Regions from separate parts of the Brevibacterium linens genome, predicted to be linked through region 1. Evidence: riboswitches for the same ligand, from Rfam matches in the RefSeq annotation. Region 1 holds a riboswitch; each other region holds the start of a gene.
What was found. A riboswitch is a leader RNA that binds a small molecule or an ion and turns the genes downstream of it on or off. The one in region 1 is predicted to bind thiamine pyrophosphate.

Region 2: it holds a riboswitch for thiamine pyrophosphate, as region 1 does, so the genes downstream of both, thiM (hydroxyethylthiazole kinase) here and thiO (glycine oxidase ThiO) in region 1, are expected to answer to the same signal.
Region 3: it holds a riboswitch for thiamine pyrophosphate, as region 1 does, so the genes downstream of both, CXR29_RS00625 (3-oxoacyl-ACP reductase) here and thiO (glycine oxidase ThiO) in region 1, are expected to answer to the same signal.
Region 4: it holds a riboswitch for thiamine pyrophosphate, as region 1 does, so the genes downstream of both, thiC (phosphomethylpyrimidine synthase ThiC) here and thiO (glycine oxidase ThiO) in region 1, are expected to answer to the same signal.

The regions. Positions count from the first base shown of each region.
Region 1 is NZ_CP026734.1:1,550,502-1,558,080, forward strand. Features, by position in the region: gene CXR29_RS06925 (SRPBCC family protein) at 1-363, shown strand, start outside; gene moeB (molybdopterin-synthase adenylyltransferase MoeB) at 334-1,611, opposite strand; gene CXR29_RS06935 (thiazole synthase) at 1,608-2,375, opposite strand; gene thiS (sulfur carrier protein ThiS) at 2,377-2,634, opposite strand; gene thiO (glycine oxidase ThiO) at 2,631-3,791, opposite strand; TPP riboswitch at 3,781-3,884, opposite strand; gene thiE (thiamine phosphate synthase) at 3,896-4,579, shown strand; gene CXR29_RS06955 (ketopantoate reductase family protein) at 4,680-5,540, shown strand; gene CXR29_RS06960 (histone deacetylase) at 5,494-6,069, opposite strand; gene CXR29_RS06970 (alpha-hydroxy acid oxidase) at 6,308-7,564, shown strand; gene CXR29_RS06975 (TetR/AcrR family transcriptional regulator) at 7,572-7,579, opposite strand, start outside.
Region 2 is NZ_CP026734.1:2,880,644-2,888,222, forward strand. Features, by position in the region: gene CXR29_RS13030 (TenA family protein) at 1-622, opposite strand, end outside; gene thiD (bifunctional hydroxymethylpyrimidine kinase/phosphomethylpyrimidine kinase) at 724-1,653, opposite strand; gene thiE (thiamine phosphate synthase) at 1,650-2,435, opposite strand; gene thiM (hydroxyethylthiazole kinase) at 2,432-3,361, opposite strand; TPP riboswitch at 3,349-3,482, opposite strand; gene CXR29_RS13050 (sugar ABC transporter permease) at 3,690-4,901, opposite strand; gene CXR29_RS13055 (ATP-binding cassette domain-containing protein) at 4,898-5,722, opposite strand; gene CXR29_RS13060 (substrate-binding domain-containing protein) at 5,821-6,915, opposite strand; gene CXR29_RS13065 (LacI family DNA-binding transcriptional regulator) at 7,008-7,579, opposite strand, start outside.
Region 3 is NZ_CP026734.1:138,764-146,342, forward strand. Features, by position in the region: gene mobF (MobF family relaxase) at 1-1,799, opposite strand, end outside; gene CXR29_RS00620 (MFS transporter) at 2,237-3,694, shown strand; partial or broken gene CXR29_RS00625 (3-oxoacyl-ACP reductase) at 3,919-4,694, opposite strand; TPP riboswitch at 4,789-4,908, opposite strand; gene CXR29_RS00630 (NUDIX hydrolase) at 5,044-5,469, opposite strand; gene CXR29_RS00635 (class I SAM-dependent methyltransferase) at 5,470-6,267, opposite strand; gene CXR29_RS00640 (thymidylate synthase) at 6,222-7,229, opposite strand; gene CXR29_RS00645 (nucleoside 2-deoxyribosyltransferase) at 7,219-7,579, opposite strand, start outside.
Region 4 is NZ_CP026734.1:425,144-432,722, forward strand. Features, by position in the region: gene CXR29_RS01800 (thioredoxin domain-containing protein) at 1-291, shown strand, start outside; gene CXR29_RS01805 (ABC-ATPase domain-containing protein) at 302-2,047, opposite strand; gene CXR29_RS01810 (amidohydrolase family protein) at 2,079-2,870, opposite strand; gene thiC (phosphomethylpyrimidine synthase ThiC) at 2,969-4,792, opposite strand; TPP riboswitch at 4,788-4,896, opposite strand; gene CXR29_RS01820 (M18 family aminopeptidase) at 4,971-6,275, opposite strand; gene CXR29_RS01825 (DUF1684 domain-containing protein) at 6,410-7,579, shown strand, end outside.

The DNA of each region.
Region 1 (7,579 bases):
GAGAAGGTCGGGGCCGCGCAGGCGGACGTTGATGCAGCCGATCTGCCGGTGATCCCAGGCAGCCGAGCCCGCCTTCTGGTCCACGCCCCGATCGGGTGGTCCCTGCGCTTCTCCATCGAAGTCGACGAGGTCGATGCGCCCCATCTCATCCGCTTCCGGGCGAATGGTGATCTGCGCGGCGAAGGCCGATGGGCCCTGACCGCCTTCGACGGGGTGACGACCATCGATTCTCTGTGGTGTGTGACGACGAGCAGAACGATCATCAGAGCGATGCGACCGCTGTCCGGACTCATGCACGGAGCAGTGATGAGAGCCGGTGAACGGGGACTGCGGTCACGACTGGCCGACCGATCCGGCCCCTGAGCGAAGCCCTCGCTGGGCGTTCGAAGCTGCCGGTTGCTGGTCCCTCTGTTCTGCTGAGACCCGAGTGACGTCCTCCCACGCATCGATGCCGCCGGCAAGGGAGCGCAGACGGACTCCGGCCGGCACCGAACCGGACAGAATCTGGGCGGCTTCGGCCGACCGGGCCCCGGACTTGCAGTGGATGACGATATCGACCGGTGACCCCGCTCGACCGGAGTCACCGAACGCCGACTCCAGAGCCTTCCACCCGCCGTCTCGGAGGCCGCCGAGAGGCAGGTGCACCGAGCCGGGGATGACCGCCAGTTCACGTTCCCAGTCCTCCCGCACATCGACGACCAACACATCGTCTTCGATGGACAGGAATTCGGCAACGTCGATCTCGTCCGCCGCAGGCTCTGCCACGCCGCCGCCGTCAAGGTCCACAGCACAGGCGGCAGCCACCTCGGTGAGATCGGTGACCGGGGGACGGTCGGGATCGGGGGAGAACCGCAGGGTCGAGTACTCCCCGGTCAACGCCTCATAGCGCAGCAGCCGACCGATGAAAGGGTCACCGATGCCGCAGATGAGTTTGATCGCCTCGGTCGCCATCGCCGAGCCCACGGTTCCGCACAGGACTCCGAGGACCCCGCCCTCGGCGCAGTTGGGCACCGAATCGGGTTCCGGGATATCCGGGAACAGGTCGCGCAGCATCGGCCCGTGACCGGGAACGAACGTGCTCACCTGACCGGCGAAGCGGAAGATCGTGCCCCACACCAGCGGGGTGCCGGTGAGTTCGGCGGCATCATTGGACAGGTATCGGGTGGCGAAGTTGTCCGCTCCGTCGATGACGACATCGTGTTCAGCGAAGAGGTCGAGCGCATTCTCCGGGCTCAGCCGTTCCTCGACCGCGCGCACCTCGAGGTTCGGATCGAGCCGGTGCACGGCATCGGCGGCAGAGGTGACCTTCGGTCGGCCCACGTCTTCGTCGCGATGGATGATCTGGCGCTGCAGGTTCGACGACTCGACCACATCGTCATCGATGATGGTCAGCTGTCCGACCCCGGCAGCGGCGAGATAGCTGAGCACCGGTGAACCGAGTCCTCCGGCCCCGATGACCAGCACCGAGGCGGCCCGCAGACGCCGTTGTCCCTCGAGTCCGAATCCCGGCAGGCTGAGGTGTCGGGAGTAGCGGTCGAGCTCCGCCCGGGACAGGGAGTCCACGGGGTCGACGAGCGGAGGCAGCGACGGCGGAGGTGCAGCGGCGGTCATTGTGCTGCGACCATTCCGTCGAACGGCGATGATGCCAATGCCAACGACCGCTTGGGGATCCTCCCGGCTCCGGCCGCCAGACGCCCGGCCTCGACGGCCAGAGCCATCGCCCGAGCCATGGCGTGTGCGTCGTGAGCGCGAGTGACCGCTGAGGCCAGGAGAACCGCAGTGCACCCGAGCTCCATCGCCAGAGCCGCGTCCGAAGCGGTGCCGACACCGGCGTCGAGGATGACGGGCACCTGCGTCCGGGAGACGATGGTCTCGATGTTGTGAGGGTTGAGGATGCCCAGCCCGCTGCCGATCGGAGCACCTGCCGGCATCACCACGGCCACCCCGGCATCCTCCAGACGTTTCGCCAGGGCCGGATCGTCGTTCGTATAGGCGAAGACCGTGAACCCGTCGAGGACGAGTTCCTCGGCGGCGGTGAAGAGCTCGACGGGGTCCGGGAGCAGGGTGTCCTCATCGGCGATGACCTCGAGCTTCACCCAGTTCGTCTCCAGGGCCTCCCTGGCCAGTCGGGCGGTGAGCACGGCATCCCGGGCCGTATAGCAGCCGGCCGTGTTCGGCAGCACCCGGATTCCCAGACGCTGCAGCATGGTGAACACCGAATCCCGGGACTCGGCGTCGAAGCGGCGCATCGCCACCGTGGTCAGCTCGGTTCCCGAGGCCACGAGGGCGTCTTCGAGGATGCTCAGGGAACTTGCCCCGCCCGTGCCCATCACGAGGCGAGACGACATCTCCACGTCATCGACCATCCAGCTCATCTCAGCCTCCCTGCACTGCGGTGACGATGTCGACGGTATGCCCGTCGGCCAGGGCGAACCCGGACCAGGCACCGCGACGGATGACCTCGCCGTCGACGGCCAGGGCCAGCCCTAAGCGTCCGCCGTCGGCCGGTGTCCCATCGGGGTTCAGCTCCCGTCCGGTGACCTCGGCGATGAGGTCGAGCGCCGAGGTGGCACCCGGCAGCTCATGATGGTCGCCGTTGAGGACGATGGTCGGTGAGTGTTCGCGATCGGTCATGAGTTGCTCCTCATCAGGTGGGCAGTGGTGTGGTCTGTGGCGAAGCGGTGCGGGGACACGGACTCGAGCGCTCCGTCAGGAGGCCAGTCGGAGGCGACACCCAGGGCGAGCTCGGCGCCGAGGCGGCCGCCGAACGGGGCCAAGAGGATGCCATGGCGGAAGTACCCCGTGCTCACAACGCAGCCGGGATCGATGCGCCCGATCATCGGCAGGTCGTCGGGAGAACCGGGGCGAGCGCGGGTGGTGATGTCGGTGATCTCCGCGTCGACGATGCCCGGGACCAATCGCTGCCCGTCAGAGAGCAGCCGGTGGATCGCCCCGGCAGGGGTGCCGGAGAGTCCGTCCTCGCGGGAACTGGCACCGAGCACGATCTCACCGTCGGGGCGGGGGACCAGGTAGACGGGGCGACCGTTGACCAGCCCGCGGATGGTCCGAGTCAGCAGGGGAGTCGCCTCGGCGGGGGCACGCAGGCGCAGCACATCACCCCAGACTTCCCGGATCGGCAGCGGCGGGACACCGGCGATCTCGGTGATGGCGCTGCCGGCGCAGACGACCACCTGATCGGCTTCCAACAGGCGGCCGTCTCCCAGCGTGACGCCGGTCGTCGCCGCACCATCGCCCAGCAGCTCGGCCACCCGCTGCCGAATAAGAAGCGACTCTGAGCCGGCCGTAAGAGCAGACAACAGTCCCGCCGATACACGACGGGGGTCGATCGAGTGATCACCGGGAATGTGCACGGCCCCGGCCACGGCAGGCGACAGCGACGGTTCGATACGGCGGGCGGCACTGCCGGTGATGAGCTCGGTGGCGAAACCCGATCGCGATTGTGCTTCGCGCAGCTCCCGCAGAGCCTGCAGATCAGCCCGGTCACCCGCACACACCACGGTCCCGGCATCTGTGAAACCGAGATCGGTGCCGGTGGCGCTCGCCACCTCTGCGGCGAATTCCGGGTACATCTGAGCCGAGGTCCGCATCAGCGGATACAGGGGAGTCTGCCCCCAGACCACCTCGGCGGCGGGAGCGATCATCCCCGCGGCGGCATGGCTCGCACCCTGGGCGGGGGCAGGATCGACGATGGTGACTTCGGCACCGAAACGGCGCAGATACCAGGCCGTGGACAGGCCGATGATCCCGGCGCCGACGACGATGACTCTCACAGCTTCTCCCTCCGGCGGCATGATCCGCATCAGGTCTGACGGTCGGCTCCTACGCCCTCTCAGCCTCGTTGGGAGGCTCCCGCGAACTTCTCTACTCTATGACCATGACCACACAGATGCCACCGCGCACCGCAGCGCGGCAGAAAAAGAGGACCTGGAGGCAGGCCCGATTGGCCGAAGCGTCGCTCTACCTGTGCACCGATGCCCGAACCGCTCAAGGCGACCTCGCCGAGTTCCTCGACGCCGCCTACCGTGGGGGAGTCGACATCATCCAGCTGAGGGACAAGAGCCTCGAGGCCCGCGCCGAGATCGCCGCATTGGAAGTCCTCAGGGATGCCGCCGCACGCCACGGCAAGCTCTTCTCCGTCAACGACCGCGCCGATGTCGCGCTGCTGACCGACGCCGACGTCTTCCACGTCGGTCAGGGAGATCTCACCAGTGCTCAGGCCAGAGCCGTGCTCGGCCCCGACGTCATCCTCGGCCGCTCCACCCATTCCCTCGAGCAGGCGCTCGCCGCCGAGGCGGACCCGGAGACCGACTATTTCTGTGTCGGGCCGGTCTGGGAGACCCCGACGAAACCCGGCCGTGCCGCTGTGGGGACGGCACTGCTGACCGCTGCCGCCGCCGAGGCGAGCAAACCGTGGTTCGCGATCGGCGGCATCGCGGCAGGGGAGAGACTGGACGCGATCCGGCAGGCGGGCGCGAACCGTGCCGTCGTCGTCCGTGCGATAACCTCGGCAGACGACCCCGCTGCGGCCGCACGGGTGCTCAAGGAGGAGTTGGAATGACCCCAGCAGCTGACAGCGCATCCGACGGAATCGATGCAGGTGCCGGCCTGTCGATTCTCATCGCCGGGCAGGCGCCACCGGCGGAGCGTTCGGCACCTATCTGCAGGAGGCCGGACGCGATGTCACGTTCCTGCTCCGGCAGGCTCGGGCGGCGACGGTCCGCGCGAACGGACTGCGCTTCACCGCTCCCGGTGCCGATCGGACGAACCAGGTCGATGTCATCACCGCCGAGGAGCTCAGCGCCTCACCGAGGATCTTCGACATCGTCATCGTCGCGATCAAAGCGGGTGGACTCGACTCGGTCATCGACGATATCGGACCGGCTGTGGGGGAGCAGACGACGATCATCCCGTTCCTCAACGGCATGGCTCAGATCGAGAAGCTGCAGCACAGGTACCCCGGTCAGGTGCTCGGTGGGTTCGTCAAGATCGTCGGCACGATCAGAGACGGAGCCGTCGTCCAGCTCACCGACCTTGCGGTGATGACCATCGGCGACCTTCACGCCGCGGCCGTACCCACGCGAATCTCCGCGGCTCTCGACGTCCCCGGATTCAAGCTCCAGATCGTCGACGGAATCATCGACGGGCTGTGGGAGAAGTGGACCTTCATCGCCGCGGCGGGAGTCGTCACATGCCTGTTCCGCGCTCCCGTCGGGGCGATCATGGCGGCCGGCGGCAGATCGCACGTGCATGCCATCATCGACGAACTCGAAGCCGTGGCGACCGCGGCCGGACACCCGGTGTCGGAGGCCTCCCACGACATGACGCTGCAGATGCTCACCGCGGACGGTTCGGCCTTCACCTCATCCCTCTACCGGGATGTGACGGCAGGGCTGCCGAGCGAAACGGAGCACATCCTCGGCGATCTGTCGGCCAAGGCAGAGGAGTTAGGAGTCGCGACTCCGCTGCTCGACCTCACGCTTGTGCAGCTGCGGGCCGGGGAAGCCCAGAAGCGGCTCTGACCTCGGCCGTGCCCGTGCGCAGCATCGCCAGATACGGCTCCTGCGGCTGAGTGTGTTCGATGTCGGTCGAACTGTGGGCAGCGGTGAATGTGACCATGGGGACGTCGTCGGCATCATCGAGGGCGAGCAGCGTTTCGTAGCCGCCCGGACCCAGAGAATGGGAGCTGCCTGCCGGCAGGTCGAAGACGAGGCGTTCGAGCGGACTGTCGGGCTCGGGCGGACGGTTCATCTCCTGGGCGGCCACATCGGCGAACTGTTCGGCCGTGATGAGGTAGGCCTTGGCCGGGGTCGGTCCGGGGGCGGAATGATCATAGAAGGCCATGCCGCCGCCCCACACCGTCGATTCGCCGGCGAAGTAGATCGTTCCGGGCAGTTCGATCCCGGCTTCGGCGCGGGGAACTGTGCCGTCTCTGGCGCCCGGGTAGGTCACCTTAGCGCCGGGCGGTCGCCCGCCCTGCAGATAGCAGGCGAGCCGATCGCGAGCCATGTTCGATCCGTAGCTGACGTACCACACATGTGTTTGAGACATCCCCTCCATCATGACATCTCGGGCTCGGAGTTCGTCGGATCGGCATCCGCCGCGTCCGGCGCGTCGGCTGCGTTCGCCTCCGCTGCGACTGAGGCGGCGAACGGCTCTTCGTCTCGGTCAGCTCCGTCGAAAAGGCGATCAGCTCCATCTTCGATAAACTCGGCCTCCAGGCAGGGGAGACCATGAGCCGACGTGTCGCGGCAGTGCTCGCCTACCTCAACCGAGAACGAGGAGAGAAATGAAGCGCCGACTGCCCGATCTGAGAGAACTCGCCCCCTTGCTGCAGTTCGACCTGCCCCGACTCGACCGGGTTGCAGCCAGATTGGAGTCGGCCGCGGACATCTGGGACCTTCGCCGCATCGCCAAGCGCGTGACACCGACCGCACCGTTCGACTATGTCGACGGTGCCGCTCTGGATGAGCGGACCCTGGCGAAGAACCGTGAGGCGCTCGGCACCGTCGAGCTCCTTCCCCGCATCCTCCACGGCGTCGATGCGCCGGATACGTCGACGACGATCGCCGGCGCCCGAGCCCGGCTGCCCTTCGGCATCGCCCCGACCGGCTACACGCGCATGATGCACTCCGCCGGCGAGGTCGCCGGAGTCCGCGCGGCGGCGAAGGCCGGAATTCCGTTCTCGCTGTCGACGATGGGCACGACCTCGGTCGAAGACGTCGCGCAGGCGGCACCGGATTCCACCCGGTGGTTCCAGCTCTACCTGTGGAAGGACCGGCAGCGCAGCCTCGACCTGATCCAGCGGGCCGCCGCCAGCGGATACGAGACCCTGCTGGTCACCGTCGACACCCCGATCACCGGTCAGCGTCTGCGCGATCACCGCAACGGGCTGACGATCCCGCCCCGTCTGACACTGGGAACGATCCTCGACGCCTCCTATCGTCCGGGTTGGTGGTTCAACTTCCTCACCACCGAACCGCCGAAATACGCGTCGCTGTCGAACACCTCCCAGTCCCTGGCGGAGATGACGAAGACGATGTTCGACCCGACCCTCGACCTCGATGACCTGCGGTGGATCCGCGACCAATGGAACGGACGCCTGTTCGTCAAGGGGATCCTCACCGCCGAGGATGCCCGGCGCGCCCGATCCGTCGGAGCCGATGGACTCGTCGTCTCCAACCACGGCGGCCGCCAGCTCGATCGGGCCCCCGATTCGCTGACCTCCCTGGCCGAAGTCCGTGCGGAGGTCGGACCGGAGATGGAGCTCATCTTCGACTCCGGCATCATGTCCGGCACCGATGTCGTCGCCGCGCTGTGCGCCGGAGCCGACTTCGTACTCATCGGCCGGGCGTACCTGTACGGGCTCATGGCCGGCGGCCAACGAGGCGTCGAGAGGGCGATCGCCCTCATCCAGCAGGAGATCCTCACCGCCATGGGGCTCATGGGCGCCCGGAGCATCTCCGATCTGGGCCCCGACCTCGTCCGCGGCCTGCCTCAGTCACCGGTCTCGGACCGGGAGCTGCCGGTCGTCGACTCTGTGTGAGCCCGTCTCAGGCAC
Region 2 (7,579 bases), 1.3 Mb from region 1:
CGGATTCCTCGCTCGGGGCCTTCGCGAGTTCCTGTTCGAGGATCTGCACGGCGTGGCGGGTCGATTCGTCGAAGTCGGGAGAGTCGTAGGTCTGCACCCAGGTGCGGTAGGGGTGGTCGTCGGCCATCTGCCCGGCCCGGTCGACAAGCACCTTGCCCATATGGGCGTACACCCAGAAGCAGGGCAGCACTGAGGCCACGCCTTCGCCGTAGGATCGGCTGGCGGCGTTGGCGACGAGGAAGGACACGTAACCCAGCGTCGTCGGGGAGGCCTTGAAACGGGAGCCTTCCGCGGTGAGCTCCTCCAGCGCCGAGGCGAGTCGGGCGTCGGCGAGCAGCTCTGCGTGCATCTCCTCTTCGACGGTGATCGCCTCGGCGGCGGAGCCTGCCCAGAATCGGGATTCGTCACGGTCGACGGTCTTCGCGGCCAGGAACGACATGGCCTTCGCATACCCGTTGAGATAGAGACTGTCCTGCGAGATGTAATTGGCGAACGCCTTCGGACCGAGGCTGCCGTCGGCGAGCTGGGCGAGGAACGGCAGGGCTTCGATCTGCTCGACGATGGGGCGAACGCGGTCCCACAGCTGGGTGGTCAGTGGGCCGGCGGTAAAGGTGACGGTCATGGGAACTTCTTTGTGCTCGTGTGACGTGGTGATTCGTATGACGTGGCGGTTCGAGTGAGTTGGCGCTTCCGGTGAGGTGGTGGTCAGGCGGGATGGATACCTCAGGCGGGTCGATCGCGGACGATGTCGACCTGGTGGTCGACGGGTCCGTGGGCGCCCTCCGGATCCAGACTCAGCTGCCAGTCCGCAGCCGAGTTCAGGGCGCGAGCGAGAAAATCGAGGGCATTGCCGACAGCCTCGCCGAGGAGGTCGGACCCGATCGCCGCGCGTGACCGATCTTCCCCGGTCGGGGCCGCCGGATCGGCAGGTCCCCCGGCGGCAGCTGCGCGTTCACGGCCGAGGACGGCCACCTCGGCGGTGATCGCAGCCGAGAGAGTGCACCCTGTTCCGTGCGTGTTCATCGTCGTCACGCGGGGGTGGGTGAACTCCCGGACCTGACCGTCGCTCGTGGCGAGGATGTCGATGACCTCGTCATCGCTACCGTGTCCGCCCTTGAGCAGGACCGCTCCGGGCCCGCGCTCGAGCAGGCGCCCGGCCTGGTCACGCATGGCTTCGGTCGTCTGCGCTTCGGGTTCGTCATCGCTGATGAGCAGGGCCGCCTCGGGGAGGTTGGGGGTGATGAGGTCGGCGACGGGCAGCAGGTGGGTGCGCACGGCGTCGACGGCATCGGCCTCGAGGAGGCGATGGCCGGAGGTCGCGATCATCACCGGGTCGACGGTGAAGAAGCCGAGCCGGCCTTCGGCGGCGCGGGCGACGACGAGTTCGACGAGGTCACGGCTGCCGAGCATCCCCGATTTCGTCGCATCGACGGGCAGGTCGCCGAGCACGGACTCGAACTGATCGGCGACGAAATCGACGTCGATCGGATAGACGCGCGACACCCCGTGCGTGTTCTGCGCGACGAGGGCGGTGATGACGGTCGTGCCCATAGTCTTCCGCGCGGTGAAGGTCTTGAGGTCGGCGTGAATCCCGGCGCCGCCTGAGGGGTCGGTGCCGGCGATGGACAAGGTGATCGGCGGGCGGGTCGTCACTGGTCGCTCCCGGTGAAAGCGGCGAGCAGCTCTTCGGCCGCCGACTTCGGATCCTCGGCCAGGCAGATCGCCGAGACCACGCAGATTCCGATCAGTCCACGTCCGTGCAGGTCGGGGGCACGGTCGGCGGTGATACCGCCGATGGCGACGGCGGGGATTCCGGCTTCTGCCGCCAGCTCGCCGAGGCGGTCCGGTCCGATGCCGTCGGGGGCGTCGGCTTTCGTGGAGGTGTCATAGACCGGTCCGATGCCGACGAGGTCGACGACTCCGGAGTTGCGGGCGGCGGCGAATTCGTCGCTGTTGGCGGCCGAGAGACCGATGAGCGGTGCCGCACCCAGGGCGGCGCGCACCTCGGCGACGGTGGCATCGGTTTGGCCGACGTGGATGTGCACGGTCTCGCCTTCGTCGATGAGGCGGCGGGCCACCTCGACGCGGTCGTTGAGGACGACGGGAACCGTGCGGTCGGTGCCGCGGGTGGCGGCGTCGACGGCGGCGATGACCTGGCGGGTGAGCGAGTAGAACCCTGCGTCGTCGATGTCCTTGTCGCGGACCTGGACGATGCCCACTCCCCCGGCGACGGCGGCCTGCACGGTCTCGGCGACGCTGCGACCGGCGGCTTCGCATTGCGCGGAGTCGGTGACGAGGTAGAGGCGAGTGTCGATTCCGGCGAAGCGGTCGGTCGCGGCAGCGCGGTCGGTCGCGGCGGCTCCATCGGTCGCGGCGGCGCCGTTAGCGGCGGCGCCGTTCGGGTTGTCAGCGATGTGGGCGGATCCGGCGGTCATGCCTGGACGCTTTCGCCGGCGGTTTCATTCGCAGAAGTGAGCGTGTCGAGGCTGATTCTCGCCTGCGCGAGTCGGTCACCGTCGACGGCGTGGAGCGCGTCGAGGAAGTTCACCGAGTAGCTTCCCGGCCCCTTCGCACCATCGGCGGCGAGTTCACCGGCGACCGCGAAGTGCGCGTGGGCGGCGATGACGGCTTCGAACCTCGCCGAGGCGGCCCCACCGTTCGCGGACCCGTCCGTGGCGTTGACGGCCGAGGCATCGGCGTCGGGGTCGGCCAGTCCTGCCCGGGCGGCAGCCAGGTAGGCGACGGTGACGGCACCGAGAGAGCACCCGGTGCCGATGACCATCGGCATGAACTCATGTCCGCCGGTGATGCGGGCGACGTGGACGGTGCCGTCGATATGGGCGACGACGGCATCGGTGGGTCCGGACACGGCGACGATCGCACCGGTTTCCCTGGCCAGCTTTGCGGCGGCGGGGAGGACGGCATCGACTTCAGCGGTGGAGTCGACTCCACGACCGCCGAGTCCGACTCCGGCGAGAGCCGCGATCTCGGAGGCATTGCCGCGGATGGCGGTGGGGTGATCGGCGGCGGCGCGGCGGATGCGGGAGGTGCGGAAGTCGACGGCGCCGACGCTCACGGGGTCGAGGACCCAGGGTTTGCCGGCGGCGTTGGCGACGTCGATGGCGGCATCGGCGGCGAGCAGCTGGTGGTTGGAGGCGGTGCCGAAGTTGACGAGGACTCCGCTGGCGATTCCGGCGAACTGTCCGGCGTCGGCTTCGTGGTCGAGCATCGCCGGGGAGGCGCCGACAGCCAGGAGCACGTTCGCGCTGAACTGCTGCACGACGGTGTTCGTGATGCATTGGATGAGTGGATTGCTTGCGCGCAGTCGCGCATTCGCAGAACGCAGGTCGAAGTCAACCATGACGATCCCTTCGCTAGTATGGCCCAGATCAGGTTCGATGGGTGTTCTCTCAGCCTCGGTGTCCTCCGTGCGCAGCTCTTCGGTGCGAACGGATCCTCGTGAGGCACCCCATGTCATTGGCTTCGACTGTATCAGCCCGACTGAGGCACGGCGACTCCTTGGATGCTCAGTGCCGACCGCTCGACTTGACGTCGCTGTATCAAGCAATGCATTGCGCGCTCGACGCTCAGGCGAGCGGTCGGCAGAGGGAGCTCTTGCGGAACCGAGAGGTCGACGACAACTTGAGCGCTCAGCGCTGAGCGGACGCCCCTGTGCCGCCGACCCGGCACTACCCGCGCCCGACGTACCTCTGGCCTCGGCGGCTGAGCGCATCGATGACGACGGCGGTGAGCAAGACGAGCGCGGTGATGATCTGCTGTGCATCGGAGTTGAAGCCGATGAGGTAGAGACCGTTGTTGATCGCGCCGACGACCAGTGCGCCGAGCACTGCCGCCCAGGCAGTTCCGCGACCACCGAACAGCGAGGTGCCGCCGATGACGGCCGCAGCGATCGCGTTGAGCAGGTCCTGCGTGCTCACCAGCGTCGATCCCGCGTTCGTCGTCACTCCGGTCTTGATGAATCCGAACAGAGCGGCCAGCACTCCGGCAGCCATGAACACGCTGATGCGCACCCAGGTCACGCGGATGCCGGCACGCCGGGCGGCTTCGACCTTGCCGCCGACGGCGTAGATCGAACGACCATAACGGGTCTTGCGCAGCACGAGGTCGATGATGATCGCGATGACGATCATGAGGAAGAACGGCATCGCCAGACCGAAGTCCTGATTGACGAGGATGAGGAAGCCGAACACGATCGCGGCCAGCAGGACGATCCTCACGATCACCGAAGTCCAGCTCGGAGCGCTGAGACCCTCCCGGTGGCGGCGCAACTTCGAATAGATGATGCCGACGCCGAATCCGATGATCGCGATCGCACCGAAGACATAGGCCCAGATCGCCGGGAAATAGAAGCTCGCGAAGTCGAAGGCGAAGGTGTCCGACATCGACAGGTTCTTCTGCGTACCCAGGGTTGTCAGCGTCAGGCCGGTGAACGCGAGCAAGCCGGCCAGGGTCACCACGAACGCCGGGATGCCGACGACGGCGAAGAACCAGCCCTGGATCGCACCGACGACCAGGCCGAGCAGCAGCATGATGACCAGCGCCAGGGCCGGCGGCACACCTTGCCTCACCACCAGAACACCGAGCAGCGAGGCGGCCAATCCGCCCAACTGCGCCAGGGAGAGGTCGATCTCGCCGAGGAGCAGGATGAGGTTGATGCCCAGGGCAAGTATCGCGAGGAATGCGACCTGGGTGGAGAGGTTGACGAGGTTGGCCGGAGAGATGAAATTCGAGTCGGCCGTCTGGAAGACGATGACGATGACGATGAGGGCGAAGATGACCGGGAACGATCCGAGCTGGCCCTCTTTGACCCGTCGCAGGAACGTTCCGACGACGCCTTCGTGAGAGATCCGTTCGTCGGTGATGAAGGAATTGCGGGTCATCGACGCTCACCCCTCCGTGCCGCACGCTTGGTCACGACGTTGTCGCTGGCCCCGGTGATCGCGGCCACGAGCACGTCCGTGCGTTCGTCGCCAGGGAAGTCACCGGCGTCCTTGCCCAAGCGCAGCACGTGCACCCGCTCGCACACAGCCTGCACGTCAGCCATATTGTGGCTGACGAGCAGCACCCCGAGGTCACGTTCCTTCAGCCGTTCGATGAGGTTGAGCACCTCGGCCGTCTGGGCGACACCGAGCGCCGCCGTCGGCTCGTCGAGCATGACCAGGGAGGGTTCGCCCAGCAGCGAGCGAGCGATCGCGACGGTCTGACGCTGACCGCCGGACAGGGCCGCGATCGGCACTCGCACGCTCGGGATCTTCGCTGACAGACTGCGCAGCAGCTCCCAGGATTTGGCCTCCATGGACACCTCGTCGAGCACTCCGCCGCGGGTCTTCTCATGTCCGAGGAAGAGGTTGGCGACGACGTCGAGGTTCTCGCACAGGGCCAAGTCTTGGAACACGGTGGCCACTCCGGCCCTCTGCGCGTCCTTCGGGGAGGAGAACCTCTGCGCCGTTCCGTTCATGATGAGCTCGCCCTCATCGGCGGCATGGACTCCGGCGATGACCTTGATCAGCGTCGATTTGCCGGCGCCGTTGTCGCCGACAAGGCCGACGACCTCGCCGCGGCCGACGCTGAGATTGATGTCGGTCAGTGCCTGAACGGCACCGAATCGCTTGTTGATTCCGCGCAGTTCGAGCACCGGCTCGCTGTCGCTGCCCGGCGTCCGCGTCGCCGCAGATGCCTGGTCAGGTGTCTCTGGTGTCATCTGTTCCTACTTGTCGCAGTCGTTGACCCCGGCAGCCGGCGACCGGTGATGGTCGCCGGCTCGAGGTCGGTCGCATCAGATCGTGAGCGCGCACGTGCTCACTTCACGCCGGCATCGGCACAGAGCTTCTCCACCTTGCTCGTGCAGATATCAGAGGCCTTGATCTGGTCGCCGACGATGTCCTTGATGTTGTCCTTGGTCACGACCTTGGCCTCGACGAAGTCCGTCGGGGTGTCTTTGTAGGTCGTGCTCGCTTCGACGTCCTCGCCCGCAGCCAGAGCCACAGCGGCCTTGGCGGCGAACTCCGCCTGCGGTGGGATCGACTTGTAGATCGTGGCGAACTGATCACCCTTGAGGATGTTCTGCAGACCGTCGACCTCAGCGTCCTGGCCGGTCACCACGGTTTCGACCTTGGCCTTCTTCGTCGCGGCGATGACGCCGCCGGCGGTGCCGTCGTTGGCCGCGTAGATGGCGATCGGCTTCTCACCGTCGCCCTGCAGCTGGCCTTCGACCCACTGGCGGGCGTCGTCGGGGTTCCAGTCGAGGGTGTCATGTCTGGCGGCGATATCGACGCCGGCACCTTTGAGAGTCTCTTCGGCACCGGCCTTGAAGTCCGCGGCGTTCGGGTCTTTCGGGTCACCGTTGACCATCCACACCGGGCCCGATTTCGGGTCGACTCCGGCCTCCTTGAGCCCGTCGAGCACGGCCTGGCCTTGGAGGTTGCCGATCTTCTTGTTATCGAACGAGGTGTAGTAGTCCGCGCCCTCGAAGAAACGGTCGTAGGAGATGACCGGGATCTTCTTCGCTTCTGCCTTCGACAGCGCCGATGCCACCGCTGAGGCATCGACTGGGTCGAGCACGATGGCATCGACACCTTCGGTCACTGCGGCTTCGAACTGCTGTTGCTGCTGGGTCGCATCCTGATTGGCGTTGCGGTATTCGACCTTCGCATCCGGATTGGCCTCTTTGAGGTACTTCTCGAAGTTCGGTTTGTCGAGCGACTCGTATCTGGTGGTCTTCGACTCGGGCAGCAGCAGTGCGATCGTGACGTCTCCGTCGCCGCCGGATCCGCTGTCCGCCTCGTCGTTTCCCTGCCCTTTCTGATTGCCGCAGCCGCTGAGTGCAAGAGCACCGATCGCGACCGAGGCGCCGAAGAGCGCCAGCTTCTTGTGGGACTTAAGGTTGTGCCTCATTGTGAACCTTTCAATCAATCTGACAACGTTGTCAGGCTGTTGAATATGATTCGCTCAACGCCGTCTGCTGTCAACTGTTTCGACAAAAGTTTTCAGCGGGTGTCCGGCGGCTCTTCACCGCTGCCACGAGCGATGACGCACAGCGCGTTGTCGAAATCGGGCACGCTGTCGTCGACACGACAATGCCCCATCGTCTCCGCCGCGATCGGGCCGTTTCCCTCACCGAGGCGGCCCCCGCCGGCCCCGGCAGCGCTGGGTTCCACCCCCGCACCGCTGGGTTCCGCACCGGCCCGGAGCCTGCGGACCGCCTCGGCGGCAAAGGACTCGACGTTGCGATCGACGACGGTGACGTCGAGGAGTTCGGCCGTGGGGAAATCGTCGATGCCCACCAGGGCCGGCCATTCGCCGAGGCGGCGGCAGGCATCGATGGCGCCCTGCGTGAGCGTGGCCGAGAGGGTGATGAGGGCACCGGGGGCGCTGCGGGAGCCGAGCCAGGCGGCGACGACGTTCTTTGCGCTGGCTTCGTCGTGGGCGTCTTCGCGCATATACGCGCGCCAGCCGACACCGCGACGGCCGGCGACGGCATCCTGGATTCCCTGCAGGCGGCGGGTGGTGATGAGGCTGGGCGATTGATCTCCGATGACGCCGAGTGCCATGTGTCCGT
Region 3 (7,579 bases), 1.4 Mb from region 1:
CGACCGACTGCCGGGAGTTGGGCGCGGTCGCCGACGAGCGCCACCGACGCGCGAGCTTCGCGGATGATGGTGAGGAGGGCCAGGGCGGTGTCCTGGTCGAGCATCCCGGCCTCGTCCACGATCACCCGCTCACCGCGCACCAACCGTGCACCTTCGGGCGGCCCCGTGTAGACACGGCCAGTCGTGGGGTCCGTCTCGCCGCGCTTGAGGCGGGTCCAGACACCGTCGTCATTCCACCGGAACCCGTGCGCGTACACGAGCGCCGCCACGGAATCAGCCGGCACCTTCAACGTCTCACCGGCAACCTGGGCGGCCTTCTTCGTTGGCGTCACCACCCGCGCCGACCCGCCGTCGCGTTCGAGGGCTTCGATGGCGGTGGCGAGCATGGTCGTCTTCCCCGACCCAGCCGCCCCCTCGACGACCACGAGCGGGTCACGGGAGGCGACCGCGGCAGCAGCCTCAGCCTGCCCCGCGTCGAGTCCATGCCTGGCGGCGTGCGTACTGAGGTCGGGGCGGCGAGGCTCGCGATTCGGGGCCTGCGCTTCGAGCCGGTCACGCAACTGCGTCTCAGCCTGCACGACCCGCAGCGAGGTGAGGTGTGCAACATGCTCAGGGTGCACGGCATCGGGCGGGAGCACCGAGAAGCAATCTCCTATTGCAAGGTCGGTGGCGAGTTGCACGAACTCGCGCAACTCCGCAGGTGTCGCTTGCACGCCGTGGTCGGTGGTGATGCGGGTGACGTGCTCGCGGACGGTGTGCACCGTCCACGTCGACCCACCCGCCGCAGCCCGGTCCAGAGCACGGTTCGCGACCTCCTGCACGCGCAGGTCATCGACGGACACCCGCACGGGTGTCGGTGCACGGGTGAGGGTCTCGGGGTCGTAACCGGCCTCGACCAGCTCCTGCCGCCAGGCGTCTTCGTTGCCAAGGTCGGACGGTTTCTTGTTCGGCCGCTCATGCGCCCACGCCTTATGCAGCAGCCGCGCGCGGACGACGGGGCCGGGCTCCTCGCCGGGATGTGCGGCCTCCCATTCGGCCTCCAACTGCTTCAGGTTGCGTTCGACCTGATGGGCACGTTTGCTCATCACCGGGTTGAACTGCTCCAGCTCCGTGACCTCCCCGGTGACGGGATCGAGGGTGAGCCCGTGCCGGTCCAGGGTTGCGGCCAGTTGCGGGTGGGCGGCGATCACCGCGGCACCGAGTGCACGGATCGCGCCCTGCTGCTTGAACAGGACCGCAGTATCGAGGGCACGCCACTTGCCCGCGGCGGGCACGCGGGTGCCGATCTGGAAGTGCACGTGCCGGTGCGGGTCACCGGCACGACTGGTGCGGTGCACCACGGCCACCGTCTGCAACGACTCCGCCGGCACGATCTCCTGCTCCCCGCGCGGGCCAACCCGCGTGTAGGCGTGCTGGGCCAGCCACCGCCGAATCTCGGCCACCGCCTCCTGTTGCGCGGCGTCGAGGGCGTCAGAGACCTCCGGGTGCAGGGCGGCGGCGATCGACAAGCTCTTGGGGGTGTTGACGACCATCTCCGCGAACCGCGGGGAGCCCTTCCGGACCTCGCCAGCCTCGCGCGGGATGCCCATCCGCTCCCCGGTCAGCGGATGGGTCCAGTCCACCCAGCCCGCGTACTGCTCCGGGTCCAGCCCGGTGTTCGCGACGACCTCACCGGCGGCGTTGGTGATGGTGAAGTCCGCCAGCGCCGTGCCGCCTTCGAGGTAATAGTCATCCGCGGTCGACCGGTCGGATTCGAGGTACCGGCGAGCGGCCGTGCCCGGTCCACGAAAGAGGGTCACGCCGCCTTTCATGCCGGTCACCGCCTTCCTCACGAGTCGCTTCGTGAGGAAGGTGCGCGGGCACTACCGCCGGTAACATGCGTCCATTTATTTGTGTCTTCAGGCGGCGGGGCTGATCGGGGAGGCCATCGCGAGGGTGAGTTGCCGGGCTGGAGCCGATGAGTCGAGACAGCTCTGGGTGGTCCAGCGATCCGGTATGGAGGAGTCAGGGTGAGGGCGGAGACGAGTGTTGAGACTGTGGCGAGGTCGAACAGACACTAGGACCAGGAGGAAGGGGCGGGGAGGCTCGCCTCCTGAAACGCGTGTCGCTCGAGTGGTAGTTTGGGATCATCGGAAGTAAAAACGTGCGTCGCTGTTGAAGACGAGGCTCTCTACAGAGCGCACGAGCACACACGGGACGAACGGCCCGTCACTTCTTCACCGAGAAGGAGTGACCCATGATTCGTCGTCCCAGCCACCAGTCCGAGGCCGCGCAGCCGCCTCACACGCTGAAGGACGCGTGGATCGCGCTGGCCGGGCTGTCGGCCGTGTTCCTGTTCGAGATGCTCGACAACTCGATCCTCAATGTCGCCTTGCCCACCATCGGCCGGGAACTACAGGCCACCGCCACCGCATTGCAATGGGTGACTGGCGTGTACTCCGTCGTGTTCGGCGGATTGATGCTCGCGCTCAGCGCCGTCGCCGACCGCATCGGCCGACGCAAGATGATGCTGGCCGGGCTCGTGCTGCTCGGGATGACGAGTCTCGCGACAGCCTTCGTGGCCACTGCCGGGCAGCTCATCGCCGTTCGCGCGGCGATGGCGGTGGCCGCCGCGATGACCACGCCGGGCTCCCTGGCTCTCGCGTTCCGGCTCTTCGCCGATGACCGCCTCCGGGTACGCGCGATGACGGTGATCTCCACCGTAGGACTCATCGGCCTTGCCGTCGGCCCGATCGCCGGCGGCTTCGTCCTCGCCATCGCACCGTGGCAGACCCTGCTGCTGGTCAACGTGCCGATCGCAGCCATCGCCTTCATCGCGATCCGCAAAGGCATTCCCGCCGACCGGCCAGAAGAGCTTCACCGCGATCCTGTCGATATCTGGGGAGCCATCCTGGGCACCGCGGCCATCGCATCCGCATTGCTCGCCCCCGCCCTCTTCGTCGAAGTGGGCGCAGACACCTGGTTCCCCTGGGCCGGGGTGGCCGCGACCATCGCTTTCGCGGCAGCATTCGCCTGGCGCGAGCGCTCGTTCCAATACCCCCTGCTGGACCTGCAGCTGATCGCGAGCCCGCTCGTGTCCAGCGGACTGGCCTTCAAAGGCGCAGCCAACCTCGCCGTCGCAGGTATCGGGTACCTCGTTGCACTTCAGCTCCAGCTCGACTGGGGATGGACGCCCGCCCAGGCAGCACTGGGCATGCTTCCGCAAGTGATCGTCCTCGTCGCCGGCGGCGCCGTCATCTCGATCCTCGTCGACAAGCTCGGACTCGATCGAGCGGCCTGGCTCAGCGCCTCTGCCGTCGTCGTGGGCCTGGCCGTCTACGCGCTTCTGGGACGCGTCGGATACGTCTGGATCGCTGTGGCCCTCGTGCTCGTCGCGGCGGGAATGCGGGTCGTCGGCGTCGTCGCGGGAACCAACGTCATGAAAGGAGTTCCAGAAGACCGGACCACCGTCGGCGCGGCCCTGGCCGATACAGCCGGCGAGTTCGCAACCGCCGTGGGCATCGCCCTGAGCGGAACCTTCCTCGCCGCCATCTTCACCGGGCACCTCACCGCATCGGCCTGGCCGACCGAGCAGACCGCGGAGTTCCGACTCGCGGTCACCTGGGGCGGAATCGCTCTGACCGTGCTCGCGGCGGGCCTCGTCGCCTTCGGCATGCTCCGAGCCCACGGAGAGAAGAGCGCCCCAGAAATCTAGACCGAAGGGTGTTGACGGCGTGTCCGTCAAGGGAATGAACGGGGCTTCTGCAGGGGCTCTGCTTAAACGAAGAGTGAGATGAGAGAGGCGTGGTCACGGTGTTCAGGGACGAGGCGCAGTCGGTCGTTGCGCTGCACGACGTGGCGGTGACCACCAGGCCGCGCTGCGATGACCGACACCGTGGATGAAGAGGTTGAAGTGGGCCTGCTTGCCTTCCACGCCGCTCACCCCTTGACGAGTCCGCCGTCGACGATGAGGTTCTGACCCGTCACACCCCTGGCCCACGGGGAAGCGAAGAATACGACTGGGTCGGCGAGCTGATCCGGCGTCGTCACCGCCCGCAGCGGGGTGCCCGCGGCGATGCCCTCGAAGACCGCCTCAGGGGTCGCCGCCGAGGCGTCGGTGGTCAGCAGCAGCCCCCGGAGACCATGTTCACCGTGATGGCCTGCGGGCCGAGATCGTCGGCGAAGGTGCGTGTCAGGGACAGCAGCGCTGCTTTCGCCGCGGTGTAGTCGTGGTAGGGCACGACGGGGTGCTGGAAGAGGTTCGTACCGATGTTGACGATCCGGCCGAAGCCCGCCTCGACCATGCCGGGAAGGGTGGCCTGGATGACGTTGAGAGGCCCATGCACGGAGCCGGTGAACTGTGCGGTGATCTCCTCGTAGGAGATCTGGTCCGCGTGGGAGCGGGCGTCGCCGTTGAAGGAGAAGTCAGCCAGCGCGTTGTTCACGACCGTGGTGATCGGACCGCCAAAGCGATCGGCGGCCTCAGCGACGAGGGCATCGACCTGGGCGCGGTCGCGGACATCAGCCCGGATTGCGATCGCCTTTCCGGGGTGGGCGGCGGCGAGGTCCTCCGCGGCGTCCTGGGAGGTGTGGTAGTCGATGACCACTCGCGCACCCTGGGCCAGGAACGCGCGAGTGATCGCAGCTCGGAGTCCGCGGGCGCCGCCGGTGACGAGGACGATCTGCTCGGTGAGGGGGAGAATAGTGTGTGCCATGTGTATGCCTCTCGATATCGAGGCGAAGGCAACCCGTGCGCACCGAAGAGCGAAAGTTGCTCTTCGGTGCGCTGACACCGCCAACATTGTCGGCGGGTGAAAGTCCGGACATTCCCTTCGCCAGTGCTAACTGGATCAGGTTCAACGGGTGTCATCTCAGCCGACCACGTCCCGTGCTCGAAAGCTGGAACGGGCGGCGCCCCGTGTCACGCCACCATCACATCACGGAAACCACACTCTCCACAAGCTTCGGACGGCCTGATTCTTCGTTACTGGAATCGCTGTCACAGAACACCTGATATCACTACGTGCTATCCGGCAAATGGGCATTCTGGCTTCTTGAGTGTTCCTATTGCTTGCGTTCCAGCTCGAGCGCGGTTTGGGCGATAGCGCGGACGTTGAATGTTTCCGCGACCGGTATCGCAACCATTTCCTCGAGGGTGAACCATGCCGCTTCGAGTGCGTCATCGTCCGGGACCGGTTCCCCTCGTTCCCATCGGCAGAGCACTGCGATCAGGACGTAATGCAGATTGTGGTCGGCATCGATGACGTCGACAGCATCGAAGACATCACCGGGTGTGGCGAGGACTCCTGTTTCCTCGGCGAGTTCGCGCGCGGTCGCGGCGGTCAGGGTCTCGCCGGGTTCGATCTTGCCCCCGGGGAATGCCCAGCGCTCGGCGTCGGGCATGTGGGCACGCCGGATAAGGAGTACACGTCCTTTTCGGACCACTGCCGCCAGCGTCGCCGGCTTCGGGTAGGAAGCGTCGCGCGTCATCTACCCCGCCCCGATCGTCGACTCGGAGTGGTCTTGGAGGTGGGCTGTGATCTGCATGAACGGTGGATGGTCGATAGGTGCCTGGGAGCCGACGTCCTCTACGGTTTGTGCTCCGCGGTCGGTGACCTTGTCGACTGTGAAGCCGGCCTCGGTCAGCACCGCCTCGTAGGTGCTGATGAACCAGTGCCGGTCGACAAGCTCGAGGATCCCGGTGCCGGGGATCTGCAAGCTGACCTTGCGTTCGTCTCCGTCACGGTAGCCTCTGCCGGGCTCGCCGCTGCGGAAGGTCGGGAACGGTACTCCTGTGGCCGCCGGGTTGCTATCGACGATGAAGAGTCTGCCGGTCGGTGTAAGCACTCGGGCGAGCTCGCGGGCGATCGCTCTCAGTTCCTCGCGTGTGGGCACGTTGATGAATACGAAGCAGCACACGATCGCATCGAATGTGTCATCCGGGTAGGGAACGTGGCCGCTGTCGATGGTGTGGAATCGCGCGGCCGGTTGCGGGGTCTGCGCCCGGGCGAGGGTGATCATGTCGGTGCTGATGTCGACTCCGACGACCTGTGCTGCGGCTCCGGCGTCGAGGAGGCGTCGTGAGACTTTTCCGCTGCCGCACCCATAATCGAGCACGATCCCCCCTCGGCCGCAAGCAGTTTGGAGGTCATTGACGAGCGGGGTATAAGCCAGTCGGTTTTCGACATAGTCGTCATAGGCATCGAACCCTGCTGAGACTGCCGGAGTCGTCCATGATGTCGTCACTGCTGCACCGCCCTCACACGCGCGTTTTCGATGCTGGGCCATCGGCTCACGACCAGCTCCCGGTGGAGGGGATGGAGGTCGCCGATAATCGATGGGTCGACTGGTCGTTGGTATTGGAGTTGCCGGTGGATCCAGAACAGGCGGACAATGTCGACCCACGCTTCCGGAAGATCAAGGGTCGCCAGTGCGCGGCCTGGGAGCTCGTCTGCACGGATCGACTTCTCCAGGGCGAGGACCTGGTGCACCTGGTCCAGGCTCGCCCCCGAGGGCAGCCGTGGAAGAGTGCTGGGTTCCTCCACGATCGTCTGATCATCGCCGCCGAGGAGGGTGTGCACCTTGGTGAGGTCTTTTTCGTAGATGTGGATCGAGCCGACGTTGTGGATGTACACACCCGGGGTCAGGCCCAGCATCGAGGCGAGAAATTCTTGGATGAACGTGAAGGAGAACGTGTCGTTGAGCAGTCCCATGTACGCGTCGTTGGCGCGCATGAACGCGACCATGTGCAGACGGTCCTCACGGCGCAACAGCTGGAGAGCCAGCGTGCAGGAGACGTCGATGTTGCGGCGGTAGATGTCTTCGGAGTCGTCGAAGATCTGCAGAACGGCACGCTTGCTCGCAGGGTCATCCTCGCGGAGGGTGTTCACGATTCGTTCGATCGCAGTCTCGTCGCCGACGTGTCTGAGCAGTTTGGGACCATACCCGGTGCCCGGCAGGCTGAGGCCGTCGGGACTGTACCGGCTCATCGAGGGTGCGTAGGTGCGGATGAAGTCGAGGTCGTTCTTCCCTGAGAGGTACCACAGTGCTTCGGCGTAGTTGAAGATGATGTTCTGCCGACGAGACCTGGCCAAGCAGTACCGCCGGGCCGGGTTGGTCAGGCGTGCGGTGTAGCCGATGATTTCGCGTTCGTCCTGCCCGCGGGGACTGTTCTGGTATTCGAACCCGGTGTAGACCTGTCGCAGGGAATCCAGGTAGAGCGTGTGGAGGTCGGGATACTCAGGCTTCACTGACGGCTCCTGCCTGCGCGTGCTCGATCGCGGTGAGGATGCGTGGTCCGGTGGGCTGCTCGGGATCGATGGTGATCATCTGGACGTCGGCGACCGCTGAGAGGCCTCGGACGAGGAACGCGTACTCGGCTCCCTCGTCGAGGAGTAAGACGATGGGTTTGTTCCAGGCGGAGGCCCACCCGATCTCGATGTGCGTGCCCGGGGATGCCGGTGCGCCGGGGAACGCGACGAAGACGTCGCAGGCGGCGATCTCCGTGTAGTCGATGCGTGTGCATTCGCTGGGTTCCATGAACTCACGGCCCCAGTGCTCTCTGCGGTGGGCGCAGTGCACATCCCACCCCTGGGTTTCG
Region 4 (7,579 bases), 1.1 Mb from region 1:
CTCGGGGTCTATCGGGCATTGGCCGGGCAGGCGCCGCGCGGGTGCGGGCACGCGCTGTGGCAGGCCGAGCGGGCGCTGTCGCCCGTGCGGGTCGCCACCGGCGACGAGGCGCTGCGGACCATCGCTGCCCGGCATCCAGCGGTCACTCTGCTCACCGCTTCGACCGGGGTGCCCGGACCGGACGGTCGGGAGGTCGCCGTCCCCGCGGGGACGGCGATCGTGTGCCGAGGGACCTCCTGCTCACTGCCGGTGGGTACAAACGCCGAGCTGGTTGGACTGTTGGATAGGTAGGTCGCGCTCGTCAGCGTTCGAGGTTCAACCCGCGGTAGCGGTTGAGAGCGGCGGCGATCTCCTGCCGGCGCGGCCGGGTCAGGTGGCCCGGATGGTCGCGGTGGCCCGTGATTCCGTCGAGGCCTTCGGCATCGAGCATGTCCTCGATCTCGGCCAACGCCTCGGTCAGTGAGGTGCGTCCGTCGAAGATCTCCGCGAGGTATTCGAGGGCTTCGGCCACGCCCGCCGCCTGCTGCGTGTCGATGAGTTGAGCGATGGCGATGAGGTCGATGAATTCGCGGCCGAACTGGATCCGATCGGATCCCTTCGCTCGGGCGGTCTTCGTCTTCGACGACGGTCGCAGCGCCTTCGCCGTCGGCACACGCGGTGCGGCGGTGAAAGCGGGGGCAGCTGGGGAGTCTGAACCGGAGTCAGGGCTGAGGTCGGTGGCGGTGACTCCGACGAGGTCGTGTGCCTGGTTCGTGGCTTCGCGGGGGACATAGGCGTCGAGGGCGACGACGTGGTCGGCGACTTCGAAGAACGCGCTCGATCCGCCGGCGACGAGCACCGTGGATACGCCCTGCTCGGTCAGCAGAGGACGGACGCGGTCGACGAACGGGGTGATCGGTTCCCGTTCGGCGGGGATGAGCGCGCGCATGCGTTCGTCGCGGATCATGAAGTTCGTCGCCGAGGTGTCCTCGTCGATGAGCAGGGTGCGTGCACCCGCCTCGATCGCTTCGACGAGGTTGGCCGCCTGCGAGGTCGATCCGCTGGCGTTCGTGGTGGAGAAGGATCTCGTGTCAGTGCCCGAGGGTAGGTTGTTGATGAACGCCGAGATGTCGTCGCCGGTCACGGCGCGACCGTCCTCGGCTCGGATGGAGGTGGCAGTCGGGTCGCTGATGACCCATTCGCGCCCGTCGCCGGCGATATGCGGGTAGACGCCGCGTTCGAGCGCGCGCAGAATCGTCGACTTCCCGTGATAGCCGCCTCCGACGATGACGGTGACCCCGCGGGGAATGCCCATGCCGGTGACGCTGTGGCCGCTGGAGAGATCGACCGTGTGTTCGAGTTCGGGAGGGGAGGTGAAGGCCACCGCATCGGAGGATGTCATCGGCAGGTCCGAATCCCCGGATTTCCGCGGCAGAATCGCCCCGTTGCCGATGAACCCGATGAGTCCGGCCTCGCCGAGGCGGCTGCGCAGTTCCAGCTGATCCCGGTGCAGCTGGACGTGGTCGGCGAGCCCGTGGGCCGATGGGGCGGGAGTGTTCCCTCCCCTGCCTGCCGGGGCGTCCGACCAGCGGTCGAAGAGGAAGAGTCGTTCGGCGAATTCGGGCAGATCGCGAGTGAGGATGTCGGCGGCCTGGTGGCCTAGGATGCGGCGGCCGCGGGCCGGAAGGTTGACGAGCAGACGTGCCTCGAGCCCGGCGTCGTCGATGAGGATGTTCGTCCGTTCGAGGATCTCCTGCCCGGGGCGGCCGAGGATGAGTGCCCGCTGATCGAGCTTCGCGAGTACTTCGTTGCCGGCACGGAGAAGGTAGTCGGCCGCCGCGATGCGATCGGCGTGCTCGGTGGTGAGCTCAAGCGGAACCTTCGCATCGGCACGATCGACACGGACCCGGACCTTCGACGGGGAGGCGAACGGATCGGCTTGGACCCGATCGATGAACACGGTGACCGGTCCGAAGGTGTAGCGGCCGCGGATCTGTTTGAGATTGCCGTAGCTGCGACCGTCGAGGGTGTGCAGAGTGGAGGCGAGATTCGACTGACGTGAACTCATCTCACTCATGCTACTGGGCGGAGATGAACGTCTACTCAGCGGATGACGGTTCGAGGCCGTAGAACCTCGCCGCATTCGACCAGAACACGGCGTCCGCCTCGGTGGGGGTGAGCACCTGGCGGAGGAGGGCGAAATCAGCATCGGCGAAGGGGCGACGCGCCCGCGTCGACGGCAGATCCGTGCCCACCATGAGCGCGGTCGGGTCGGTGTCGACGATGCGACGGACCGCCTCGGCGGGGTTGAGTTCCACGCGACCGAAACCGGTGGCTTTGACCTTCACCCCGGCCTCGACGAGGCGCAGCAGGGTGGGCAGTCCGTCCTCGTGCATGCCCAGGTGGTCGATGCTCACCGCCGGCAGTGCGGCGATGCGTGCGGCGAGGTCGGCGTCGATGGTGCGGGCGTCGATATAGAGCTCGGCATGCCATCCGACGAGGTCATGGACCCGGCGGGCGAAGCTGTCGAGGGCATCGAGAGTGGCCGAACCACCGCGGGCGATATTGAAGCGCAGCGCCTTGATGCCGGCCTCGTCGAGGCGGCGGATCTGATCATCGGTGGTCTCATCCGGCAGCTGGGTGACACCGACATAGCTGTCGCCGAGCTGGCCCAGCGCCTCGACGAGGTACCCCTGGTCGAAGCCCTGGAACGAGCCAGAGACGACGGCACCTCCGGCGACGTCGACTCCGACCTCGGGCAGGCTCTGCAGCCTCGCGCGGTAGTCGGCGACCGTGAATGGGTCGGGCAGATAGCCGTTGTTCTCGATGACCGGATGGGTCGGATCGATGATGTGCAGATGCGCGTCGAAGGCACGCTGGAGTTCGCTCATGCCGTCAACCTACATCGCCTCCGCAACGCTCGGTCACGGCGTGGCGCGTCTGTCGAATCGTGCACACTGCGATAGACGCGCCACGCCCTGAACGACGGTCAGTCCGCCTTGAGGCCGACGGTCGGATCGGGCAGGTAGACCTCTCCGCCCGAGGCGAGGAATTCGCGGCTCTTCTGCTGCATTCCCGCCAGGGCCTCCTGAGCTTCGGCGCTGCCGTAGGTGTCGCGGATGTCCTGGGAGATGCGCATCGAGCAGAACTTCGGCCCGCACATGGAACAGAAGTGCGCGGTCTTCGCCGGTTCGGCCGGCAGGGTCTCGTCGTGGAACGCCTCAGCAGTCTCCGGATCGAGGCCGAGGGCGAACTGGTCTCGCCACCGGAACTCGAACCGAGCCTTCGACAGCGCATCGTCGCGGGCCGTCGCACCGGGGTGGCCCTTCGCGACATCGGCGGCATGCGCGGCGATCTTGTACGTGATCACTCCGGTCTTGACGTCGTCGCGGTCGGGCAGGCCCAGATGCTCCTTCGGAGTGACGTAGCAGAGCATCGCCGTGCCGTAGCGGGCGATCTCGGTCGCCCCGATCGCCGAGGTGATGTGGTCGTATCCGGGTGCGATGTCCGTGACCAGCGGACCCAAGGTGTAGAACGGTGCGCCGTGGCAGAGCTCCTGCTGGCGTTCGACGTTCTCCCGCACGAGGTGGAGGGGAATATGCCCGGGGCCTTCGACCATCACCTGGACGTCGTGGGCCCACGCGCGTTCGGTGAGTTCGGCCAGTGTGTCGAGTTCGGCGAACTGGGCGGCATCGTTGGCATCAGCGATGGACCCTGGTCGCAGTCCGTCGCCGAGTGAGAACGCGACATCGTATTGGGCGAAGATCTCACAGAGTTCGTCGAAGTGGGTGTAGAGGAAGTTCTCCTCGTGGTGGGCAAGGCACCAGCCGGCCATGATGGACCCGCCGCGGGAGACCATCCCGGTGACCCGGTCGGCCGTGAGGGGAACGTAGCGCAGCAGCACACCGGCGTGGACGGTCATGTAGTCGACACCCTGCTCGCACTGTTCGATGACCGTGTCGCGATAGATCTCCCAGGTCAGCGCGTTCGCATCACCGTCGACCTTCTCCAGCGCCTGATAGATCGGGACGGTGCCGATGGGGATGGGGGAGTTGCGGATGATCCATTCTCGGGTGGTGTGGATGTCATTGCCGGTCGACAGGTCCATGAGGGTGTCGGCACCCCACTTCGCGGCCCACCGCAGCTTCTGCACCTCCTCGGCGATGGAGCTGGTGACCGCGGAATTGCCGATGTTCGCGTTGATCTTGACGAGGAACGCCTTGCCGATGATCATCGGCTCGGATTCGGGGTGGTTGATGTTGTTCGGGATGATCGCCCGACCGGCGGCGAGCTCGGCACGCACGAGCTCGACATCGCACTGCTCGCGGAGTGCGACGAACCGCATCTCCGGGGTGATGATGCCCTGCCTTGCGTAGTGCATCTGGGTGACCGTGCGGCCGGTCTTGGCCCGACGCGGAACCGGTTTGCGTCCCTTCCACTGCTGTGACGGGGCCCCTCGGCGGACGGCGGCACGACCGTCATCGGCGATGCGGTGGCCGCGGGCGTCATACGTTTCGGTGTCGAGACGGTTCTCGATCCACGGAAATCGCAGAGCGGGCAGTCCCTCTTCCGGAATGCTGCCCGGTCCGACGGTGCGGTAGACGTCGACGGGATCGTTGGCCCGGCCGTTCGAGTCCTCGAGTTCGATGCGGGTCACGGGAACGCGGATGCCGTGGTCCGTGTCGTCGACCCATGCCGGCGAATGCGTCGGATACTGCTCGAGGGTGAACTGGTCGTCCGCCGCTGCGGCAGACGAAACCGCGTCAGGCGAAGCTGTGGCAGGGGTAGGTGTTTCCGGGGTGAATGCAGTCATCTGCAGTCCTCACTTCCTACGCCGGTATCAACCGGATCAGGTTCTACGGTCTCGGACGATGCAGTCCGATCTCAGCCCGTGCAGAGGGCTCCCGTGGGGTCGTGTAATTCGTATCACGATTGTCGTGGTGAGGACAACCGCGGTGTCGGCGGAATCGAGTCCCGCCGGGGGTGCGAGGTCAGCTGCCCTGGAGGAATGCCTTCGCCACGGCACCGAGGGCGAGCACATCGGAGACCGCGACCATTTCGCGTGCCGAGTGCATCGAGTACAGGGCAGGACCGACGTCGACGGTGGTCATTCCCAGACGGGTCGCGGTCAGCGGTCCGATCGTCGAACCGCAGGGCATCGCATTGTTCGACACGAAATCCTGGTATTCGACTCCGGCGGCCGCGCACGCCTGCGACCACACCGCGGTGCCGACCGCATCCGTGGCGTAGCGCTGCTGAGCATTGAGCTTGAGCAGGGGACCGCCGCCGAGGCGGGGGCGCACATGCGGATCATGACGTTCCGGATAGTTCGGATGGGCAGCATGCCCGGCATCGGAGGAGACACACACCGAGGAGGCCATCGATGCGAGATAATCGCTGCGCGTCGACTGCGGCAGCAATGAGGCGACGATGCGCTCGGTGACATCGGCGAGGAACGGACCACACGCACCCGAACGCGAATTCGACCCGATCTCCTCATGATCGAAGGCCGCCAACAGGGGGATGCCGTCGAGCCTATCGGCATCGAGCTGGGTGAGCGCGGTGACACCGGCGTGGACGGACAGCAGGTTGTCCAGCCTCGGCGAGGCGAAGAATTCCTCGGCGGCACCGAAGAGGGCCGGCTCCTGAGTGGGAATGGTGTAGACGTCGTGACCGACGACAGTTTCGGCATCGACGCCGGCGGAGGCGGCGAGCAGTTCGATGATGTCGGCCTCAGCGAGATCGGCCAGACCGATGACAGGAGCGGTATGACGCTGCTTGTCCAAGGCCAGACCTTCATTGACCTGCCGGTCCAGGTGGATCGCCAGCTGCGGGATGCGGGCGATCGGTCCGGTGCGGGCGAGCACGATGCGGCCGTCGGCGAGGCCGAGACGACCGGCGAAGGCGAGCTCACGATCGAGCCACGAATTCAGCAGCGGCCCACCGTAGACCTCCACCCCGACCTGGCGGGTGCCCTCAGCGGTGTACTCGCCGCCGGGTTTGAGTTTGAACGCCGGGGAGTCGGTGTGGGAACCGAACACACGGAACCGGTCAGCCGCCTCGGTGACGGTGGGATTCATCCACGCGATGAGCGCGCCGTCGCGGATGACGTAGTGCCCGGTCCCGGGCGTCAGCGCCCAGGGGGCGGACTCGTCGAGGCGGGAGAATCCGGCCTCTTCCAGTTGTTTCGCGGCGGTGGCCACCGCGTGATAGGAGCTGGGGGAGGCGCTGACGAAGTCGCCGAGGTCGGCCGCTGTCGTCGCGGCCCGGTCCGGTCGCGGGAGTGATTCATTCATTTCCCCAGCCTATCGTTTGCGGTAGTTTGGAGGTGAAGAAGATCAGGTCTCAGGCGCCGGGTTGCCACCGCGTCCGAGAATCAGGCGGGGCGGCGACCCTGCAACTGCACCAGCGACGGCAAGGAGTGTTCGACGTGAACCAGTTCGTGACGGAGTGGAACACCTGGCGCGACTCACGGAACTCGGCACTGGCGAAACCGTTCGGCTGGCTCAGCGTCGTCGGCCTGCACTGGCTCGATGACGAATCGACCTGGGCCGACGCTCCCGGCACCTTCACCGTCGACGACGGGTGGGTGACCGTGTCCCTGGATCCCGGCATCAAGGCCGGTCCCGCGGCGGAGACGTTTGACCTGCTCAGCACGGTCGGCGACGGCCCAGACGGGTCGGATCCGGCTGGTTCAGGGGCTGGATCCGGGACTGGTCCTGGGAATGGGGCTGGCTCTGGGGTGAACGGCGCAGGTGCGAACGGCGCGGCTACAAACGGCGCGGCTGCGACCAACTCGGGGCCGACCCGGGCGACCAGCCCGGCCGTGCCCAGCGACACCTCGACCCTGCCGAGGGTCACGGACCAGACCGGCGCGGCCGGTGCGGGCGCTGATTCTGCGGCTGGTGCGGATGGTTCTGCTGGTGCGGAAGCAGGTGCGAGTGCCGGTTCACAGGCGACCGGCGGACACGACGCCGTGCCCGCCCGACCTCAGGTCCGCGTCGAAGAGAACGGGTTCAGCGCGAAAATTCCGACCGGCGGATCGCTCAACTGGTTCACCGTCGGCAACGTCCTCTACGAACTCATCGACCGGGCCGGCCGCCTCGGTGTGCGTGTGCGCAATTCGAAGTCCCCGCTGTTGGGCAAGTTCTTCGAGGTTCCGGTCTTCGACCCGGACCCGGACTTCGTCTTCCTCGCCCGATTCACCCGGTTCGACCCGTTCCGGACCTACCCGATCGAAACCGCTCAAGAGGATCTGCAGCTGCAGACGCAGGCGGCGGGAATCGTCACGTTCGACACTCAGCACGGTGAGGTGAACCTGCTCGCCACCGGGTGTCCGAAGACCGGGCTCCAGCTGGACTTCCACGATTCGACGAACGGGAGCACCACCTCGGCGTGGCGGACCATCGATCTCGGAGTGCCGAATCAGGACGGGTCGCTCGTCGTCGATTTCAACCGTGCGGTGAACTACCCGTTCGCGTTCACCTCGTTCGCCACCTGCCCGGCCCCGATCGAGGGAAACGTCGTTCCCTTCGACGTCACCGCAGGTGAGCGGCGTCCTCCGTTCTTCTACTCGGAGGCCGGGATCAACGTGCCGTTC